One region of the Frankia sp. CcI49 genome, then DNA from elsewhere that is predicted to be linked to it. Evidence: riboswitches for the same ligand, from Rfam matches in the RefSeq annotation. Region 1 holds a riboswitch; the other holds the start of a gene.

Region 1 (4,497 bases):
GCTGCGCGAGGCGACCGGCACCGAATGCCCGTGGTGCGGCTCCGGGCATCTGACCGTCCGGCTGCGCTCGGTGGATCTCACCATGGGCAAGCCCGGCAGCTTCCGGCTCGACGCCTGCCGGCGCTGTGGCCACATCTTCCTGAACCCGGCGCTCACCCCGGACGGCCAGGACTACTACGAGCGGGACTGGCGGGACGGTTTCGCCGTCGAGGCCGCCGAGCACTCCCGGATGCGCGAGGCGCCGGCGGACCGTGCCCGCGCCGAGCTGCTGCGACCCCATGTCACCCCGCGGGCCTGGCTGGACGTCGGCGCCGGCTTCGGGCACTTCTGCAACGTCGCGCGGCGGCACTGGCCGATGACCACCTTCGGGGCGCTCGACGTCACCGACGCGATCGACGAGGCGTGCGCGCGCGGCTGGGTGGAGGCCGCCTACCAGGGCGAGCTCGTGCAGGTGGCGGACAGCATCGCCGGGCGCTATGACGTGATCAGCATGTTCGGCTATCTGGAGCGCACCCGGTATCCGTCCGAGGAGCTGGACGGCGCGGTGAAGGCCCTGCCGCCCGGCGGCCATCTGCTGCTCGAGCTGCCGAACCCGTCCTGCCCGGCCGCCCGCTGGCTGGGGCGCTACTGGGCTGGCTGGGACGTGCCGCGCCGGCAGCACTACATCCCGGTCGACAACCTGCTCGCGGCGCTCGAGGACCGCGGGATGCGCCCCATCGTGGTCCAGTTCGGCCCGGCGCAGCGCCCCGGCGACCTCACCCGTGCCCTGCGGCTGCTCATCGCGAACCTCGCCCCGAAGCCCGAGCCGTGGGTGCACGCCAGCCGGGCCGGGATCGGCCGGCGGGTGCTGCGGGCGGTCCTGCTGCTGGCCGCGGTCGTCCCGTTCGGGCTGGCCTGGGGGCTGGACAGGCTGACCCGGCCCGTGCTGGCACGGGGGAGACGCTCCAACACCTACCGGGTGCTCGCCCGCAAGGAAGGCTGACCCGGCCTGGCACCCCAGCGGTTCGCCGCTGTGCCGCTGTGCCGCTGTGCCGTTCTGCGGCTATTCGAGCCGCCGCCGCGGGCTGCGGCAGCCGCCGCCGTTGCTGCCAGGCAAGAGTTGGGCAAGAGTTGAGGATTTTGGTCGTCAGAACGACCAAAATTCCATGATCTTTGAACGGAGGCTCGGATCCGCCTGAAACGCGAACCGGCCGCCGCCCGGACGGGGGCGACGGCCGGCTGGGTAGCCCAAGGGACCGGAAACCTCAGAGATCAGCAGCCGCAGAGATCAGCAGGCTCACGTATCAGGTCGCCTGCTGGTCGGCGAGCGGCAGGTAGATGCGGGAGCCCTGCTCGGCGAACTCCCGGGACTTCTCCGCGAGCCCGGCCTGCACGGCCTCCTCGGTCTCGAGGCCGTGCTCGGCGGCGTACTTGCGGACGTCCTGGGTGATGCGCATCGAGCAGAAGTGCGGGCCGCACATGGAGCAGAAGTGCGCGGCCTTCGCCGGCGCCGCCGGGAGTGTCTCGTCGTGGTACTCCCGAGCGGTCTCCGGGTCCAGCGAGAGGTTGAACTGGTCGTCCCAGCGGAAGTCGAACCGGGCGTCGGAGAGAGCGTCGTCCCAGGCCTGCGCGCCCGGGTGCCCCTTCGCCAGGTCCGCCGCGTGGGCGGCGATCTTGTAGGCGATTACGCCGGCCTTGACGTCCTCACGGTCCGGCAGGCCGAGGTGCTCCTTGGGGGTCACGTAGCAGAGCATCGCCGTGCCGTACCAACCGATCATCGCCGCGCCGATCGCGGAGGTGATGTGGTCGTAGCCGGGCGCGATGTCGGTGGTGAGCGGACCGAGCGTGTAGAAGGGCGCGTCATGACACAGCTCGGCCTGCAGGTCCATGTTTTCTTTGATCTTGTGCATCGGGACGTGGCCCGGGCCCTCGATCATCACCTGGACGTCGTGCTCCCACGCCACCTGGGTCAGCTCGCCCAGCGTGGCCAGCTCCGCGAGCTGCGCGGTGTCGTTCGCGTCGGCGATCGACCCGGGGCGCAGCCCGTCACCGAGGGAGAAGGTGACGTCGTAGGCGCGCAGGATCTCGCAGAGCTCGGCGAAGTTCGTGTAGAGGAAGTTCTCCTGGTGGTGGGCGAGGCACCACGCGGCCAGGATCGAGCCACCCCGCGACACGATGCCGGTCTTGCGCTTCGCGGTCATCGGCACGTACCGCAGCAGCACGCCGGCATGGACCGTCATGTAGTCCACACCCTGCTCGGCCTGCTCGATGACGGTGTCGCGGTAGACCTCCCAGGTGAGCTCCTCGGCCTTGCCGCCGACCTTCTCCAGCGCCTGGTAGATCGGGACGGTACCGATCGGGACGGGCGAGTTGCGGATGATCCACTCGCGGGTGGTGTGGATGTTCCTGCCCGTCGACAGGTCCATCACGGTGTCGGCGCCCCACCTGGTCGCCCACACCATCTTCTCGACCTCCTCCTCGATGGACGAGGCGACGGCCGAGTTGCCGATGTTCGCGTTGATCTTTACCAGGAGGTTGCGGCCGATGGCCATCGGCTCGCTCTCCGGATGGTTCACGTTCGCCGGCAGGACCGCCCGCCCGGCGGCGATCTCGTCCCGCACCAGCTCCGGCGCCAGGCCTTCCCGAAGCGCCACGAACTCCATCTCCGGGGTGATCTCGCCCCGCCGGGCGTAGGCGAGCTGCGTCACCGCCTGGCCGGCGAGTGCCCGCCGCGGCGCGCGTGCGGAACCGATGAACAGGTCGGCCTCGGGTGCGCTCGTCCTGCTGCGCCCGTCGTCGGCGGGCTGGACGGCCCGACCTGTGATCTCCTCGGTGTCTTCGCGGTCGATGATCCAGCTGGACCGCAGTGCCTGCAGGCCCCGCCGCACATCCACCCCGGCGCCCGGGTCGGTGTACGGCCCGGAGGTGTCGTAGAGGACGAGGCTGTCGCCGGTGCTCAGCGCGACCTCGCGCATGGGCACCTGAAGGTCGGGCCGGGAACCGGTCAGATAGGTCTTGCGGCTGCCGGGGAACGGCCGGGCCAGAATTCCGTCCGCCTCGGCGCCGGCCGGGCCGGGGGTGGAGGCCGGAGTGGGGGCGGGAATCGTGGCCGTTGGCTGCTGGGACGCAAGCCCCGGCCCGGAGGAAATCGGTGCATTCTCGGACGAAGTGGACTCAGCTTGCGCGGGCTGGATGGGACGCACCACCTTTGATCACTCCCTACGCCGGAATTACCCGGACAGGTTCAGGCGGTCGGCGGCACCGGCTGTTGCCCGGCCGCCCTCTCAGCCTCCCAGGGTGGAAGCTCCCGCATCTGCCTCGACGCTACGGCAGGCGCCACCCCTTCGCCACCCCCTTGGTCATCTTCGCCAAGTTCGTCACGTACCGGTTCGTGCCATTCGCCGGACGGCTCGGCGTGGTCGGTGCAGGCGTCGGGACCAGCGGCGGGACGGATCGGGGCGAGCTCCCGCAGCGCCGCCCCGACCAGGGCGGCGACCTCCTCCGGGGTCTCCCAGAGATGTTCGGCAGGCACAGTGAGGACCACTTTCGTGGCCGAAAGCACCCGGGCCGGACCGGGTCTGCCGACGCGCACAAGCACCCGCCAGGGCCGATACCAGACGTCGAGCCGGCCGGTGGGAAGGTCGGGGGAGCCGACGGCCACTGTCTGCCCGGTGGGCAGCGAGAAGGCGATCTCGATCTGCCGGTAGAGGCGGGACAGCAGTTTCGGGGTACGGCGGCTCTGATCGTCGAGCGTCTCGCCGATCAGGGTGCGCCGGGTGATCGGCCCGCGGCGCGCCAGCGCCCGCCGCATCGCCTCGACGGTGACGAAACCCTGGCCCAGGGCATCGACGACCACGGTGCGGGCCGCGCCGCGGTCGCCGGACCACTCGGCCAGGTCGACGACGGAACGGGCCGGCACGGTGCGGGGTGGCAGCCGGGCGCGGTGCACGTCCGCCGGGGTGAGCCGGGCCGTGCGGCGGAAGGCCACGCCGGGCACCGGCGCGTTACGGCGCTCGGGTGGAACCAGCACCGTGACGACCTCGTCATCGTGGTCGACCAGACCGTCCAGCTCGGCGGCGGTGGCCCCACCGAGCACCGCTCCCTGGCCGCCCGCGAGCAGGCCAGCCCAGGCTCGCTGGACCAGGGCCGGCCCGACCGCCGTGATCAGCACTCCCGGCGCGGGCTGCCGCCACATGCCGGCGGTGACCCGCGCCCGGATGTCGGCCCGGGTGAGACCGGCGCCGATCGCGTCGCGCTCGCTGATGACACCTGACTGGAGGTCGGCGATCTCCTGCCAGGGGAGTCGGCCGGGACGGGCTGTCATACCCAGACAATGGTCATTGTCGATCCGTTGTGTCCATGGCGGGTTGCCGGCCTGTGGAAAACTACTCCTGGACTGGCTCCAGGCCCCTATTCCGTAAACGCATACAACGATTCGGTCGGGCCAGGTCGGGAGCGGTTCGAGGGCGGGTGTCGCGGGCCCGTATCGTGTGCGACCGACACCTGCGCGAAATTGTG
Region 2 (4,497 bases), on a different contig from region 1:
AGGCGCGCCTCCCCGACGGCCTCCTCCGGGGTCAGTGTGCGCCGCGCCACCTCCAGGCCCTTCGCGAAGCCGCAGTACGTGCAGGACGACAGGCAGGCGTTCGACACGTAGAGCGGGGCGAACATCCGCACCGCCCGCCCGAAGCGCCGCAGTGTGGTCGCCTGCGCGAGCTGCGCGAGCTCCTCCAGCCGGCCGGTGGCGGCCGGCGACAGCAGCACGGCGAGATCGGCGAGGCCGAGACGGCCGCCGGTGTCGCCGTGCGCGCCGCCACCCCGGCCAGCGGCGGCCGCCCGGCGCAGCACCGCGTCCACCTCGGCCGGGCCCGCCTCGCGGGCGGACCGGGCCAGGCCCGGGATGTCCGACGCGGCGAGCTCGTGGGCGAACAGGCCCGGCGGGCTGGCCATCAGGCGCCCCCGCCAACGCCGCTGCTCACGGTGCCGCTGCCGACCGCGCCACTGCTCACGGCGCCGCTGCTCACGGCGCCGCTGCCGACCGTGCCACCGGCGCCGTCGTCGGTGAGCGAGCCGAGGAAGCCGGTGAGCGGGGAGGACGCCGCGGCCACCGTCGCGCTACCCGGCCGCGCGCGACCGGCGAGATACCCCAGCCGCCCCGCGGTGGTCGCGAGCGCGAACGCGCGCGCCATCGTGACCGGATCGGCGCTGATCGCGATCGCGGTGTTGACCAGCACCGCGTCGGCACCGATCTCCATCGCCTCGGCGGCGTCGGACGGCGCGCCGAGGCCCGCGTCGACCACGACCGGGACGCCGGCGGTCTCGACGATCGCCTCGATCGCGTCCCGGGTCCGCAGGCCGCGGTTGGAGCCGATCCAGCTGCCGAGCGGCATCACCGTGGCACAGCCGGCCTCCTCGAGCCGGCGGGCGAGCACCGGGTCGGCCGAGCAGTACGGGAGCACGGTGAACCCGTCGGCGACCATCAGCTCCGCCGCGCGCAGCGTCTCGATCGGGTCGGGTGCGAGGGTGCGCGGGTCCGGCGTGACCTCCAGCTTCACCAGCGCGGTGCCGGTCGCCGCGCGGCCGAGCCGGGCCAGCCGCAGCGCCTCGGCCGCGTCGACCGCCCCGGAGGTGTTCGGCAGCAGCGTCATCCCGGCCGGGACGAAGTCGAGCACGTCGCCCTCTCCCGCCCGCGACAGGTCCACCCGGCGCAGCGCGATGGTGACGATGTCGGCGCCGGAGGCGACCAGGCTCGCCCGCATCAGCTCGTGGCTGGCGAACTTGCCGGTGCCCACCAGAAGCCGGCTGGCGTAGGCGGTGCCGGCGATCTGGAGGGGGTCCTCCCCGAGGCCGGCCGCAGCGGCCGCACCGGCCGTGCCGGCCGGACCTGCCTTGATGGCAGGACCCGTCGGCGTGATCTGTTGTGTCATCGAGCGATTCCTCCCCACGCGCGCATGACCGCGATCGGGTCTGCGGGTCGCCGACGGCATCCTGATCGGCCTCTCAGCCCGCGTCCGCGGGCTCCCCGGTCACGCCACAGTGTAAGCACCAGAAGTGGAGGTACCCAGCCAGTTCCCGCAGCTGGCGGCGGGGACGGCGGGGAAAGGGTGTGAGCCGCGCCGCGCCGGCCGAGGTGGGCCGCCCGCGCGGGCGTCGAGATTTCGCCCGGCCCAGAAGAAAATCCGCGACTGATCGCGCCACTCCGGCGCAGATTCGCCACTTTGTGACGAAAGTCCCGCCCGTTTGGGCGCCACTCCGACGGATTTGCGAAGTAAGACCACTGTCCGACGGTCGGAACGGCCGATCGTAAACTGTCCCCGTGGATGCCACGGTGACCGACCCTGTCATCGGTCGTCTTCTCGATGGGCGGTACACCGCCCAGGAGCGGCTTGCCGTCGGCGGGATGGCGACGGTGTACGTCGCGCACGACAACCGCCTCGACCGTTTCGTCGCGCTCAAGATCATGCACCCGAACCTCAGCCACGACCCCGAGTTCGTGGCCCGGTTCCACCGGGAGGCGAACGCGGTCGCCCGGCTCAGCACGCCACGCGTCGTGTCGATCCTCGACCAGGGTTCGGACCGGACGACGGCCGGCGTCCTGCACTACCTGGTCATGGAGCTGGTGCGCGGGCGGTCGCTGCGCGAGTACCTGACCACCCGCGGGCGGCTGACCGTGCCCGAGGTCGTCGAGATCTTCGAGCCCGTCGCGGAGGCGCTCGCCGCCGCGCACGCCGCCGGGATCATCCACCGCGACATCAAGCCGGAGAACATCCTGCTCGGTGACGACGGCCAGGTGAAGGTCGCCGACTTCGGGCTCGCCCGGCCGGTGTCCCAGCCGACCCAGGCGGTGACCGGCGGCGTCGTCATGGGCACCGTCGGGTACCTGGCACCCGAGCAGGTCACCCACGGCACCGCCGGCATGCGCAGCGACGTCTACGCCGCCGGCGTCATGCTCTTCGAGATGATCACCGGCCAGCTCCCGCACAACGGTGAGACGCCGATGTCGGTGGCCTACCAGTCCGTCCACGGTGACGTGCCCGCGCCGTCCTCGGTCGTGTTCGACGTCCCCGCCGAGCTGGACGCGCTCACGCTGCGGGCCACCGCACGCGACCCGAACCACCGGCCGGCCGACGGCGCCGCGCTGCTCGCCGAGCTGCGGGCGATCCTGCCCTACCTTCCCGCGCCCGGTGACGACGAGGAGTACCACTCCGGGTTCACCGGCCCGCTGCAGTCGCCTACCCCGCCGCGGGGCCCAGGAGCGGGGGCGTACCCGGGCGCCCTGCCGGCGCAGCCGCCTCGGCCACCGGTCGCGCCGACCAGCATGATCAGCACCGGCTCGGGCCAGGGCCGCCGCCGGCGGCCGCAGGAGGCCCGGTCCGGGCGGCTGCCCGCCGGCCCCGCGGTCATCGCCGGTGTCGTGGTGGTCTGCCTGGTCCTCGGCGTGGTCCTGTTCCGCGCGCTGCTGGGCGGCACCAAGCCCGAGGTGCCGCTGCTGCTCGGGCTGACCAAGGCGGCGGCCGAGAAGAACCTGAACGAGGCCGGCATCAGGTTCAAATACGGCCAGACGCTCGCCAGCGACACGTACGCCGAGGGCCAGGTCGCCGAGCAGGACCCGGAGACCGGCGCCAAGATCAGCGACGACACCGTCGTGACGCTTCGGCTGAGCAGCGGCACACCGAAGGCGGTCGTTCCTGCTCTCGCCGGGAAGACCGCCGAACAGGCCCAGGTCGAGCTGACCCAGGCGAAGCTCACGGTCGGCGGGCGCAACGCGGAGGCCAACGACACCGTCCCCGAGGGCCAGGTCATCCGAACCGAGCCGCAGGCCGGCACGGCGGTCGAGCGGAACACACCGGTGATCCTGTACGTGAGCTCCGGGCCGTCGACGGCGGAGATCCCCGGCGACCTCGTCGGGCTGACCTACGACGAGGCCAAGGCGAAGCTGGACGCGCTGGGCCTCAGCCTCACCGTGAAGCAGTCGCTGATCACCGACGACAGCGTGGAGCCGGGCCAGGTCGCGCGCACCTCGCCGAGCCCCGGCCAACGGGTGAACGCGGGTGCCACCGTCACCCTCTTCGTCGCCAAGGACTCCGACTCCGATTCCGACTCCGGTGGCGGCGACGGCAGCGGGGTCATGGTGACCGTGCCCAACGTCGTGGGCAAGTCCTGGTCGGACGCCGAGCGCATCCTGAACCGCGTCGGGCTCAAGGCTGCCCGGCAGGACTGGATCGCCAACAAGGTGAAGTCCCAGAAGCCGAAGGCCGGCAGCAAGATCGAGCGGGGAAGCACGGTCCAGCTTCAGATGGAGTGGGGCGTGACCAACTGACCCGGCCGGGCTGACCTGCCAGGCCGGGCGCCGCGCCGTCGGGAAACAGTCGGCGTCACCGCCTCCGCGACCCGGATCGGGTACATTCGATCTTCACTCGGGCCGTGAGCCGCGGTCCCGGAGTACCGGAGCCAGAACGCGGGGGGCGGCGTGGTGGCGAGTGGTGGGCCGCGCCGGCGGAGCGCGCGGGCAGACCGTGCCGCCGCGCTGCTCGACGGTGGGCGTCCCCCTCGTGACGAGTACGAACAGCAGCTGGCCCGAACCATCTCCACCCTGCGGGCGCTGCCCGTCCCGGCGATGTCACCCGGCACCCGCGCGGAGACCCGCGCCATGCTGCTCGCCCGCCTGAGCATCGCCGGTCTCACCGACGCCGCCGGCCCGGCCGTGACGACCGGCCCGATCAGCGCGCCCGAGCCGGTCAGCGCGACCAGCCCAACCGGCGCGCCCGGCCCGGCTGACACGGCCGACCCGGCTGACACGGCGGGTACGGCTGACACAGCGGGTACCGCCGGAACGAGGGGCACCGGCGCCGATCCGGCCCACCGGGCCACGATCGTCACCCGCCCCGACCGGGCACCTCTACGCAGAGCGGTGCGCTCCGCCCGTCCCGCGCTGGTCGGAGCGCTGGCCGCGTCCGTCGCCGCGGTCGGCGTCGCGGTGAGCTCCACCGATGCACTGCCCGGCGAGTTCCTGTACGGCGTGAAGCGCCATGTGGAGCAGCTC

Evidence for each region. Region 1 has a riboswitch for thiamine pyrophosphate ahead of thiC (phosphomethylpyrimidine synthase ThiC). Riboswitches for the same ligand answer to the same signal wherever they lie in the genome.
Region 2: linked by a shared signal. The riboswitch ahead of CcI49_RS06785 (thiazole synthase) and the one ahead of thiC (phosphomethylpyrimidine synthase ThiC) in region 1 are both predicted to bind thiamine pyrophosphate.

Annotation. Positions count from the first base shown of each region.
Region 1 is NZ_MOWP01000029.1:102,172-106,668, forward strand. Features, by position in the region: gene CcI49_RS26565 (class I SAM-dependent methyltransferase) at 1-982, shown strand, start outside; gene thiC (phosphomethylpyrimidine synthase ThiC) at 1,284-2,954, opposite strand; TPP riboswitch at 3,179-3,300, opposite strand; gene CcI49_RS42220 (hypothetical protein) at 3,371-4,252, shown strand.
Region 2 is NZ_MOWP01000007.1:92,337-96,833, reverse strand. Features, by position in the region: gene thiH (2-iminoacetate synthase ThiH) at 1-404, opposite strand, end outside; gene CcI49_RS06785 (thiazole synthase) at 404-1,381, opposite strand; TPP riboswitch at 1,376-1,489, opposite strand; gene pknB (Stk1 family PASTA domain-containing Ser/Thr kinase) at 1,783-3,774, shown strand; gene CcI49_RS06775 (DUF5667 domain-containing protein) at 3,925-4,497, shown strand, end outside.